4 regions of the Enterococcus salsurae genome follow, and region 2 is predicted to be linked to each of the others. Evidence: predicted binding sites of a transcription regulator. Region 2 holds the regulator's gene; each other region holds the start of a gene.

Region 1 (3,217 bases), on a different contig from region 2:
CTTTGATTTGTTCCAACAATACTGCATTTTGTTTAGAAGCAGACACCAAAAAGACAAGCCCCACTTCTAAGTCGGACATCTGCAATAGATTCTTGTTCGTTGTTTTTTCGCGTAGTCTTTGATTGAGTCGAATACGGTCACTGTTGACTTCTTCCACCAGCGGGAAGAACGTCCCTGATATCAAAAATAGACTTTGAAACAAAAAGTGGATGGGTGTTTGCATCGGTGATTGCATGATCAGACGTTCCATCATTGGAATCACATACTGTGTATGCTGTGAAGAGAAGGTAAACAATTGCTGTTTTTTCAAAATAAAGGTTATCGGACTTGTTTCAAAGTGATTGTCCCGTTTGTCTTGCTGCGGGACATTGTACACCACCAACAAGGCAGCTTCATCCGTATCATACTCCACCCGTGCGCGTTCATTTTTGTCCAATGAATAGGTCAGCATCTCATCTGACAAACGGTATTCTTTTTGTAAAGCAGTAATACTCGTGGCATCTTGTTGGTCCACTTGGATCCATTCGTAGTTGCCATCATTGAATAAATGTTTCTTTTCCAAAGCGTTCCCTCCAGTCTTCCTTTCTATTATAAAAGAAAAAAAGCCCAAAGCCCACTTATAAGCGGTCTTTGGGTCAATCGATCAATTAGCGTACGCCTTTCAATGCGTCTTCCACCATGGTCAACACGGCTTGTGCAGCTTCCGGATCTTCGACAAAATTGAAACGGTCGCCGTCGATTTGAATTTTGGGACTCTCGTTATAGTCCGCATACCATTGATCATAGCGTTTATTCAATTCTTCATAGTAATCGTACAATGTTGGATCAAAGGTCAACTGCTCGTACTCACGGCCGCGTTTTTGGATCCGTTCTAGCATCGTGTCAAAAGATACTCGGATATGTACCAATAGATCAGGATGTTTTTTGTAGGCCGCATAGGGTAATTCTTCCAACATGTTGGCCAATAATTCGTCATAGACTTTGACTTCTGTATCAGTTGCTCGTCCCAAATCAGCATTTAAATGGAACAATAACGAATCTTCGTAAATCGAACGATCCAGCACATTGTTGTCGTCTGTCATGGCTTTCTTGATACTATCAAATCGTTTATTCAAAAAATATATTTGCAGTAAAAACGCATATTTATTTGGATCTGCATAAAATAATGGCAGCACTTCATTGTCATCGATCGATTCATAAAAGGCTTCACTGCCTAAATGATTGGCAATCAATGCTGTTAAACTTGATTTGCCGGCACCAATCGTTCCTGCTAATACGATCACGCTCATATCCCCCAACTCACTTACACTAAATATTGTATGTTTCTTTTGCGATATCAACTATACAACACTATATCTTGTACCGTCAACTAAAATTAATGAAGCATACATCAAGTTTTTTTTCAATAAAAGTTTAAAGATTTTTGCTTTTTTTGCAAATCTCTGTCGGAATGCTTAACGAATCAGTCATCTTCTAGTAGAATAGGAAAGGATCTTTCATTCAATTTAATTTTTGTCAGTCGTTTTTTACGATAATGATAGTTAAAAAAAGATATAGGTGGGCTACGCTCCCTAAAGAAATGAGGAAAAACATGTCAGTCGGTAGTGGCATAGCTACGGGTAAAATCATCTTGATGGGGGAACATGCTGTTGTCTATGGAGAACCAGCGATTGCCTTCCCTTTTTCGGGGGCAAAAGTCCAAGTCGAAATCATCGATAGTACAACCAATACATTGATTTCAAGCTATTTTCATGGTTCGTTATCGGATGCCCCTCCACATATGAAGAATGTCAAAACATTGTTACTGCGGTTGCAGCAGGATTTTCAGACGGCGCCGTTTCAAACGACGATCGTCAGCACCATCCCTTCTGAACGAGGAATGGGATCGAGTGCAGCAGTAGCGGTTGCTTTGACCCGGGCTTTTTTTGATTGGATCGGTCATGCGTATACCAAAGAAGAATTAATGGTCTATGTTGATTTTTCTGAGAAAATCGCCCATGGCAATCCGAGCGGCATTGATGCAGCCGCAGCCAGCGGACACGATGCGATCTATTTTATCAAAGGTCAGCCAATCACTTCTTTCCCCTTAACGATCGATGGCTACTTATTGGTCGCAGATACCGGAATCAAAGGACAGACCCGTGAAGCAGTCAAAAGTGTGGCACATCTTTTCGATACAGAACCCACGGTAGCTAGTCAAGCGATCCAGCAGTTGGGACAGGAAACAAAGGCAGCCAAGCAAGCTGTGATCAACAATCAGCTAACTGCCCTAGGTCAGGCTATGGATCATGCCCATCAGGCGTTGCAACAATTGGGCGTCAGCAATGATCGCCTGGATCATTTAGTCGCCACTGCAAGACAGCAGGGTGCCTATGGTGCCAAATTGACCGGTGGCGGTCGCGGCGGTTGTTTGATCGTCTTGACCGATACCAGAGAAAAGGCTGAAACGATCAGCCATATTTTATTGTCCGAAGGCGCCCGTGCGGCTTGGATACAAGGATTAGGAGTTTATGAACATGTATAAAGGGAAAGCACGTGCCTATACGAATATCGCGTTGATCAAGTATTGGGGCAAAAAAGATGAAGCACTGATTTTACCGATGAACAATAGTCTGTCTCTCACGTTAGATGCGTTTTATACAGAAACATCTATCACGTTTGCAGAAGACTTCGCAGAGGACCGATTTTTCTTAGATGGCATAGAACAATCTGCAGCAGCTACCAAAAAAATCAGCGCATTCTTAGATATGATCCGTTCCGAAGCAGACTGTCCGCTCTATGCCTCCATCGACAGCCGCAACTTCGTGCCGACAGCTGCTGGTTTGGCCTCTTCTGCAAGTGGGTTAGCTGCTTTAGCAGGCGCTTGTAACGAGGCTTTGAACATGCAGCTTTCAGTGGAGGAACTATCCCGTTTGGCACGGAAAGGATCTGGATCCGCCTGCCGCAGTATATATGGCGGCTTTGCTGAGTGGCAGCAAGGAACAGATGACACCTCTTACGCTTTGCAAGTAGCATCAGATAATTGGGAAAATGACTTGAGCATGATTTTCATCTTGATCAATGACCAAGAAAAGGAAGTCTCCAGCCGCGATGGGATGCGCCGGACGGTGGAAACATCTAGTTTTTATGATGGTTGGCTGACCGCTGCAGCAAAAGACTTGGTAACGATCAAACAAGCGATTGCTGACAAAGATTTTGCTGCTTTGGGCGCTGTCAC
Region 2 (3,217 bases):
ATCCGCTTCTGTTAATGCCTCTTGGTTTTCTTGGATGAATGCTTTGACATCTGGATCTTCTAATACTTCTGACATCATGGCCGAAAATTGACTGCGGTAATTTCGCTTATCCAACATATGATTCAGGTTTTTCCCCACATCTTCCATTATTTATCACCAGCTTTCTTATGCAGATAATTTTGTAATTTCCGATCTAACTCCGCTTGACGCTCCGGCGTCAATGTCGCTTCTTCTACTGGCGATTCCGCCCAAGCCGGCAGCTTTTCTTGGCGAATGATCCGATTGCCATTGGTTTGGGGTCTCGTACGTTTCTCTTTCGCCGTCTTGACCAAGTTGCGGACATGCTTGATTGCATCTTCTGCCGTGCCAATCTTCAATTCCGACCATTGGGCAGCAATGTTGTTGATATAACTCCCGTTTAGTGCAGCATTATTTTGAACGACCAAGGCATAATGGACCAAGACATTGATGACACTATTTGGCAAAGGGGAACGTTCCACCAAGCTTTTGATCAGCCATTGTTCTGAATCCGTCATAAAACTATTTTTTTCAACCTTGATTGCTTTCAAAAATGGAATGGGTGCAGTATGTTCGCTTTCTTGGATCAAGAGAATGTCATTGTCAGAAAAACCATTTTGTTTCAAGGTATTGAAACGCCGCAATTGGGATTCTGTTTTAGGATCTTCGCTGCGGGTCGTTTTGCTAAAGGTTTGGCGAGACTTTCTGATCACTGCCTGTTCCAACCGCTTTTGATCCACTTCTCCCGTTGTCAAGGAAACATGATCTGCCATAAGATCCAATAATTCTAACACGTCATAGCCGTATAAAGCATGGTACATCAATAATTTTTGCTTGAAGGCCGGCGTGAAGTTTTCTGATCGGATATAGCGTCTTTGCGCTTCATAAAATAAGAAATCCCAATCGATCGCAGCTTCTTCTAGTGCCAAGGGCTGCTGGTCTTCTTGAAAGGCTTGCTGCACGGATTGCAGCTTGGATTCACTTGCAGCAAAACGTTTCGGATCTAAACCGTACGCTTGGGTAAAGGAAGTCGTCGTTTCTTGAAACGATGTCAAGGATGCTCTTTGCGGTTGGAATAGCGAGACCAATTGTTCGAACTTGCGTTCACCTACACGATTCAGCAAAAGATAGCTATAAAGCTCATCTTGAAAAAAATCCAAAGGATGCACAGGTTCTTGCAGAAGATAGAGGTAACTTGTCCCTTGCTGCGGGTCCGTTTTTTCGAAGGAACGCAATAACCCAATCCCCTCCAACTTTTCCTTGGCTTGCATGAACCGTTGCATGCCGACATTCATCGCATTCAGCAAATCTAAAATCACATGTTCAGCCGTGTCGGCTGCAATTGTACCTGACTGGTGATCGGCCGCTAGAGAAAGGTACAGGGCTAAGCCATCACTTTCAATGATTGGTTGATACAAGAAAATAAGGGCATCTTTGCCTTCCGTACTTAATGGCCGGCTTTTAAAGACTTGATAGCTTTGATTCGGCAGTTGATTGCCCACGTGATTTCCCCCTTCATTTATTCTTGTGGTTCTTTGGCTTTTTCGACGATATCTTGCAACTCTTTTAAGAAGACAGACATATCTTTGAACTGGCGATAGACGCTGGCAAAACGAATATAAGCAATCTCATCTAAATCGACCAATTCTTCCATCACGAATTCTCCTATCATTGTTGTGGAAACTTCGTTTTCGCCTAACGAGCGAACTCTTGATTCAACATGGTCGACGATCGTTTCCATTTGATCCATCGTTACAGGACGTTTTTCAGCAGAGCGGATCAAGCCCCGTAAGATTTTTTCACGATTAAATTCTTCCCGAGCGCCATTCTTTTTGATGACAAGCAATGGTGCTTCTTCGATTCGTTCGAACGTGGTAAAGCGGTAGCCGCAGTTCTCACATTCGCGGCGTCGGCGGATCACACGGCCGTCATCGGCTTGTCGACTGTCAACGACCCGTGAATTGTTATGGTGACATTTTGGACATTGCATGTTTTCACCCCATTTTTTTCTCAGACGCGTGTGCGTTCTTGATTAAAGCGATTAAATTATATAGATAATTATAACATGAAATGTATTGGTACAATAGCTAAAACCGCTTATTTGGTTGATTTAATAGAAAATTTAAATAATAGAATCCTTGTTTTTTTGAAACAAAATGAAAAAACGACAGAAAATTTCCTGTCGCTTTTTTCGTTATTTTTCTTTCATCTTGACCAATGAAAGGAATGCCGTGATCAAGGCTTTATCTGTCAGTTGCTGATTGCAGCGCTGACTATCGCGACAAATATAGTTGCCGCGTTTGGTATAGGTGCCATCACCACTTGATTTCGTCAGAGATAGGAACATGGATACATTGCCTTCATGCTGACAGATAGGGCAAATGCCCTTTTTGACTTCAGTGGACATATGTCCATGGACCGCCGTATATCCATCATCGCCAGCGGCAATCATAAATTTGCTTTGACTGCCAATATCATCCCATGCCAAATAGGTCGTTTCTTTTAAATCGAATTGTTCAAAATCCGGAATTTTTAATTTTTTGACTTTGCGAAACAGTTTCTCTGTTTGTTTGACTGAGGGTGCTTTGAAGGGTTCAACAAAGTTTTTTAAATCAGACAAGTGTGCCTCCGCTTTTTTGATGCTCAAGCCGCGTTGGAACATCTCATTGACGATCAACAATGCTTGGCTATCCTCGGAATCGAATTGACTGTTGACCACATCTTTGGTCATTTCTTCGATTGTTCGAACTGTTTGCGGGTCATTGACGGTTTGGTATGTGCGTACCAATTGAAATATTTGTTCTTTGATCACATTGAATTGATTCGGTTGGATCATCTGATTGGCCTCTTTTCTTTATGATTCGGTTATACGAACACTTTTCCCCTAAGACACAATGCGAAAATTTGCATTTGATGACCACCACCTAATTGAACATTTCTGAATAAATTGCACTAGGATTATAAACGTTCTACTATCTTTTGTCAAATCAACGCAAAGAAAGCACAAAAAGAAACCCGCAACGATACGCGTCGCTGCGGGTCTGATTTATAATTTGTCTTCGATACCGGTAAAATGTTTTAATTGATCAGCATCCCGGCGTTCTGTTGAAGTGATTTTATTTTGGTCGGGATGATCTTCACTTAGCAATTCTTCTTGGCCTAAGTTTTCTGGTGTTGTACGATCATGGCGGGCATCTCG
Region 3 (3,217 bases), on a different contig from region 2:
AATTTTTCGGTATCTAGGCGACAGAAGCGGTCAGTCAAGCTTTCGCTAGGTGTTGAATAGACGCTGAAATGATAGCCGTATTCATCCCCCCAAGCATCTGCATGAGATTTCAACTCTTTAACGATGGCTAGGGTAAAGGCTTTTGCTTCAGAATCGTGTTCCCATTCGCCGCCATAAAAGGCAGCTGCGGCTTCATACAACCCAATATAGCCTAGGGAAACAGTCGCCCGTTTGTTTTTGAAAAGTTGATCCACGTTGTCTTTGCGGTCTAAGCGTTCACCGAAAGCACCATACATGTATAAAATAGGCGCATTGGCTGGACTGGCTTCTTTGCATCGTTCCACGCGATAAACCAGTGCATCTTTGACGATCTGCAAACGATCAGCTAAAATCGACCAGAATTTGTCTTGGTCACCATTGGCTTCTAAGGCGATGCGGGGGATATTCAAGGTCACGACACCTAGATTCATCCGACCAACATTGATTTCTTCTCCTTGTTCATTCTTCCAACCTTGCAAGAATGAGCGGCAGCCCATAGGTACTTTGAAACTGCCTGTCAATTCGACCAGTTTGTCATAGTTTAAAATATCCGGATACATCCGTTTGGTGGCACATTCTAATGCCAATTCTTTGATATCATAGTTTGGATCTGTCGCGTCAAGATTGACCCCGCGACGCACGCTGAAAATCAATTTAGGAAAAATCGCTGTTCTCTTTTCACTGCCTAGTCCGTTGATCCGGATCTGCAAGATCGCCCGTTGGATCTCCCGTTCAAACCATGACGTTCCTAGACCAAACCCTAGTGAAGTGAAAGGGGTTTGTCCGTTTGACGTGAATAAGGTGTTGATCTCATATTCTAAACTTTGCATCGCATCAAAAATGTCCTTGCGGGTTTTGCTTTTCGCATAGGCTTCCCGACGCTCTGGGGCTTCGATCCATTCTTCTGCATCCCGAAGATGTTTTTGGTAATTCAATTCTGCAAAAGGCGCCAATAGTTCATCGGTACGGTCAGCAGAGCAGCCGCCATATTGGCTAGAAGCAACATTGGCGATGATTTGTGAGATTTGAGCAGTTGCTGTTTGGATCGATTTCGGTGATTCAACTTCAGCATTGCCGATCTTGAAACCATTGTTCAACATCCCTTTAAAGTCGATCAAGCAGCAATTCGTCATCGGTGTGTAAGGATGATAATCTAGATCGTGATAATGGATATCGCCTTTTTGGTGGGCGTTGGCCACATGGGGCGGCAACATCTTCAAGCCGATGGACTTGCCAACGATCCCTGCAGTCAAGTCCCGTTGTGTATTGAAGACATTGCTGTCTTTATTGGCATTCTCATTGACAACGGATTGGTCTTTATTCATCAATTTGTTGATCGTGAAGTTGATGTCTGTTGCCTTGCTGCGTTCAAAATCACGACGAGTCCGATAATTGATGTACTCTTCTGCTAAGGCATAGGCATTTTTTGCCAGCAAGATATGTTCAACGATATTTTGAACTTCGTATATTTTGACGTTCGTTTGGAAACGAGCAGCGATTTCATGATCAATGCTTTCTACGATCTCCATGATATGCTCATGGTCAATGGGGGTCAATTCCCCTTGTGCATTTCTTTGGGCTTTGACCAAAGCATCATAGATCTTTTGATCGTCAAAATCGACCAGCCGACCATCACGTTTGACTATTTTTAAATTTGCTAAATGGGGTTGTCTTGTCAATCCTTGTTCAGGATTTCTTTTAATCTCCATCATTGGAACCACTCCTATCTTCATCAATATGATAAAACAAAATAGTCGAATGAGCAACTATATATAGTGGGATTATCGGCGTTGATTCTTGGATATACACAATATGTAGTGCATATTCATTTGGCGAAAATGCTTTAAAGATGATAACAACAATGTTTGGATTGTTTCATGTTTCACACAATGAATAAAAAAAAGTAAAAAAATATTTTTGGCTTCTTTTGCGTAAACTGTTTTCATGAGAAAAGTATGCTACCATAGAGTGGAATGTATGAAAAAGGAGGGTTCTTTATGAGAAACATGATTGATGTCAAACATTTGACCAAAACATATGGTACCCGGTTCAATCAAACGAAAGTGTTGGATAATCTGTCTTTTGTCGTGGATAAAGGGGAGTTTGTCGGAATCATGGGGCCGAGTGGTGCGGGGAAAACGACATTGATGAATTTATTGTCCTCCATTTTGCGTCCGAGTCTTGGGTCCATCTATATCAATGGGAAAGATATCACCCGCATGTCTGAAAACCGCTTGAGCGATTTTAGAAGAAAAGAAATTGGCTTTATTTTTCAAGATTTTAACTTATTGGATACATTGAACGCCAAAGACAATATTTTGCTGCCATTGGCCATTGATCGGTTGCCGATCGCAGAAACCGATCAACGCATTTCTCGAATTGCCTCACTGCTGGGCATTGAACATCTCTTAGATCGTTATCCGGAAGAATTGTCTGTGGGTCAAAAGCAGCGTATCGCCGCGGCACGCGCGATCGTGAGTCAACCGGCGGTCTTGTTTGCCGATGAACCTACGGGGGCATTGGACTCGAAAGCAGCCACTGAATTGCTGCGTTATTTGGACCAAATCAACCAACAGGAAAAGACCACGATCTTGATGGTCACCCATGATCCCTTCACTGCGAGTTATTGTAATCGGATTTTGTTCATCAGAGATGGCGTATTTTTTGCAGAAGTGACAAAGAAAGGGTCACGGCAAGATTTTTTTGAAAAGATCATCGACATGCAGGCAACGATCGGAGGGGGACCTCGACATGTTGTTTAAAATCGGTTGGCGCAGTTTTTTAAGGCAAAGTCGTAATTATGGTGTTTATTTCATCTGTATGATGACTGCTGTGATGATTTTTTATTCTTTTAGCGCCATGATGAATGATCGCTTACTGACGCAGCGGGTACAGCAAGATATTCGCATCGAGGGCGTATTGGGTTTTGGCAGTAGTATTGTGGCCTTTGTGGTGTTGTTTTTTATGCTGAGTGCCAATCATTTCTTTCTGAGTCAAAGACAAAAGGAAATCAATATTTATCAGTTGCTCGGGTTGCGGCGAGGGCGGCTGGCCTGGTTGCTGCTGCGGGAAAATTTTTTGCTGAATTTTTTCTCATTGGTCATTGGTATTTTTATGGGAATCATTTTTTCAAAATTTTTCTCGATGATTTTGATTCGGGCGATGGGATTGACATTGA
Region 4 (3,217 bases), 720 kb from region 2:
TCATTTTTTCCATTCCCTGCTGCTTTAAGGCGCTGATTTTCACGACGGATACGCCTAAGCCATAGGCCAGTTTGTCAATATTCAGCTGAATGCCTTTTTTCTTCAACAAATCACTCATGTTAATGGCGACAACGATGGGCAATCCCATTTCTAGCAATTGCAGCGTAAGATACAAATTTCGTTCTAAGTTTGTCCCATCTACGATATTTAACACCGCATCGATCGATGCTTCTTGCAAGTAATTGCGGGAGATGACTTCTTCTGGTGTATATGGAGACAATGAATAGATGCCTGGCAGATCCTGGATCGTGATCAGCTTATCTTTTTTGTATTTGCCTGACTTGCGTTCAACTGTTACACCAGGCCAATTGCCAACGGTCTGTTTTGCACCAGTCAACTGATTAAAGGTACTTGTTTTGCCGCTATTGGGATTACCGACCAATGCACATTGCAAATGCATCTTACACCTCCTCCTTTTCGACAAGAATGTGCACCGCTTCATCTTTACGCATTGACAACTCGTATCCCCTGATCCGAATCTCAATCGGATCTCCGAGTGGGGCCAACTTGACAACTTTTAGGGGAACTTTTTTCGTCAAGCCCATATCCATGAGTCGGCGTCGCAGTGCGCCCACGGCTGCAATACTGGTTATACGCGCTTCTTCTCCGACGACCAATTGATCTAAAGAAGTGATTGTTTTCTCTTGCAGGATTGGCGTGACATCGATTCTTTCCATCACGGAGGTGTCTAATGCAATCCGGTTGTCTTGATATAAGAGGATTCCCCCTTGATGATTCTTTTGTAAAATGATGACTTCTGATCCCTTACGCAACCCCAAATCATGAAGATGAGCTGTTACGGATGGTTCTGTCCGGATCGATTCAATCAGGTAGGTAGAAGAACCCTGAGTTTGCGCCATTTTCATCTATTTACACACCTCCTGGCAAATTATTGTGTGTTACAGCACAATTAAATGAGAATGATTATCATTATAATAGAGCCGATTCTGCTGAAAGTCAATGGTCTATTCGATTTGGTTTGTCATTCACTTCACAATCAAATTTTTTTTTAATCATTCCGTTTGCATATCACCTTTCTACCATGATGATAAAGCCCGATTCCATCCTATTTTAGCGTAAATGTCCCTTGTATAAAAAACGTGTTAACACTATAAATAGTGTATGCGATTTTCACAAGCACAATATATAGTGTTTTTCCGTTGACTTTCTCCGAGAGTTATTTATACTAATGTCTATAGAGAAATTACGTGGAGGAATGACACATGAATATTAAATTATTTTCTAAAAACAACTGCATGCAATGTAAAATGGCCAAACGCTTTTTAAGCGAAAATCAAATCGCTTTTGAAGAAGTAAATATTGACAATGAACCAGAAGCCTTAGAATTTTTGAAAGAACAAGGGTTCCAAAGTGTACCTGTCATTACATCTGACGCACAAACAATCATTGGTTTCCGTCCAGATCAATTACGTCAATTGGCGAGCTAAGATTTTTTTCAATTCGCTGCTTTTTGAGGGATTTGTCAGTCGCAAGACCGCAAATCCTTTTTTATACGTACAAAATAAGAAAAGAGGTTAGCCCGATATGAGCTTGAAAGAAATCAAAGATGTCAGCTATTTCAAATTAAACAATGAAATCAATCGTCCAGTCGACGGTCAAATTCCATTGAACAAAGACAAAGATGCTTTGGCGGCATTTTTCAAAGAAAATGTTGAACCCAATACACTGACCTTTGCGACTGCAATGGATAAAATCAATTATCTTATTGAACATGACTACTTAGAAGAAGCATTTATCCGAAAATATGACCCAGCTTTTATTGAAAAATTATATCAATTCTTAGACGACCAACACTTCACCTTCAAATCATTTATGGCTGCCTACAAATTTTATTCGCAATATGCCTTAAAGACCAATGATGGGACTGCTTATTTAGAACGTTATGAAGACCGGGTTGCTTTCAATGCACTGTACTTTGCGGATGGCAATGAAGAATTGGCCTTAAGTTTAGCTGATGAAATGATTTATCAACGATACCAGCCAGCAACGCCTTCTTTCTTGAACGCTGGCCGTAAACGCCGGGGCGAATTGGTGTCTTGTTTCTTGATCCAGATCACCGATGACATGAATGCGATTGGGCGCGGGATCAACTCTGCACTGCAATTATCACGGATCGGCGGCGGTGTCGGTATCACCCTTTCTAATTTACGTGAAGCTGGCGCACCAATCAAAGGATACGAGGGTGCAGCAAGCGGCGTGATGCCTGTGATGAAATTATTTGAAGATAGCTTCAGCTATTCGAATCAATTGGGACAACGTCAAGGTGCCGGTGTGGTGTACTTAAATGTCTTCCACCCAGATATCATCAGCTTCTTATCTGCAAAAAAAGAAAATGCTGACGAAAAAATCCGTGTCAAAACGTTGTCACTAGGTGTGATCGTCCCTGATAAGTTTTACGAATTGACCCGCAAAAATGAAGATATGTATTTATTCAGCCCATATAGTGTAGAAAAAGAATATGGTGTACCCTTCTCCTATGTGGATATCACCAAAGAATACGACAATCTGATCGCGAACCCGCGGATTCGCAAAACGAAAATCCGTGCGCGAGATTTAGAAAATGAAATTTCTAAACTGCAACAAGAATCAGGTTATCCTTATATCATCAATATCGATACAGCCAATCGTGCAAATCCAATTGATGGCAAAATCATCATGAGCAACCTATGTTCTGAGATCTTGCAAGTACAAGCACCTTCTGACATCAATGGCAAACAGGAATATGACGTCCTTGGTACGGACATTAGTTGTAACCTGGGTTCAACCAATATTGTCAATTTGATGGACAGCCCTGATTTTGGGCGCTCTGTGAAAGCGATGACCCGGGCCCTTACATTCGTCACAGATGCTTCAGATATCGATGTTGTGCCTTCGATCCAAAATGGCAATGCCTTGAACCATACCATTGGTTTAGGTGCCATGGGCTTGCATACCTATTTCGCCAAAAATCAAATGCATTATGGTTCTCCAGAATCGATTGAATTCACGGATCTTTACTTTATGCTCTTGAACTATTGGACATTGGTTGAAAGCAATGCGATCGCTAAAGAAAAAGGCGAAGTCTTCCACAACTTCGAAAAATCAGCCTATGCAGATGGCAGCTATTTTACACGCTACATCGAAGGTTCATATCAAC

What was found. Region 2 encodes NrdR, which represses ribonucleotide reductase genes. Its sites were predicted from a motif close to ACACNATATATNGTGT; they were not measured.
Region 1: a site for NrdR is predicted at 1,306-1,321, ahead of ACYVRS_RS02170 (deoxynucleoside kinase). Genes of this name have one in related genera too.
Region 3: a site for NrdR is predicted at 1,803-1,818, ahead of nrdD (anaerobic ribonucleoside-triphosphate reductase). Genes of this name have one in related genera too.
Region 4: a site for NrdR is predicted at 1,167-1,182, ahead of nrdH (glutaredoxin-like protein NrdH). Genes of this name have one in related genera too.

Annotation. Positions count from the first base shown of each region.
Region 1 is NZ_BAAHWY010000001.1:434,886-438,102, forward strand. It holds gene ACYVRS_RS02165 (magnesium transporter CorA family protein) at 1-562, opposite strand, end outside; gene ACYVRS_RS02170 (deoxynucleoside kinase) at 648-1,289, opposite strand; gene mvk (mevalonate kinase) at 1,592-2,524, shown strand; gene mvaD (diphosphomevalonate decarboxylase) at 2,517-3,217, shown strand, end outside.
Region 2 is NZ_BAAHWY010000002.1:30,759-33,975, forward strand. It holds gene dnaI (primosomal protein DnaI) at 1-147, opposite strand, end outside; gene ACYVRS_RS04440 (replication initiation and membrane attachment family protein) at 147-1,520, opposite strand; gene nrdR (transcriptional regulator NrdR) at 1,538-2,008, opposite strand; gene ACYVRS_RS04450 (FusB/FusC family EF-G-binding protein) at 2,213-2,854, opposite strand; gene ACYVRS_RS04455 (CsbD family protein) at 3,065-3,217, opposite strand, start outside.
Region 3 is NZ_BAAHWY010000003.1:232,141-235,357, forward strand. It holds gene nrdD (anaerobic ribonucleoside-triphosphate reductase) at 1-1,751, opposite strand, end outside; gene ACYVRS_RS09325 (ABC transporter ATP-binding protein) at 2,037-2,801, shown strand; gene ACYVRS_RS09330 (FtsX-like permease family protein) at 2,791-3,217, shown strand, end outside.
Region 4 is NZ_BAAHWY010000002.1:754,755-757,971, forward strand. It holds gene feoB (ferrous iron transport protein B) at 1-460, opposite strand, end outside; gene ACYVRS_RS07830 (ferrous iron transport protein A) at 462-926, opposite strand; gene nrdH (glutaredoxin-like protein NrdH) at 1,284-1,508, shown strand; gene nrdE (class 1b ribonucleoside-diphosphate reductase subunit alpha) at 1,606-3,217, shown strand, end outside.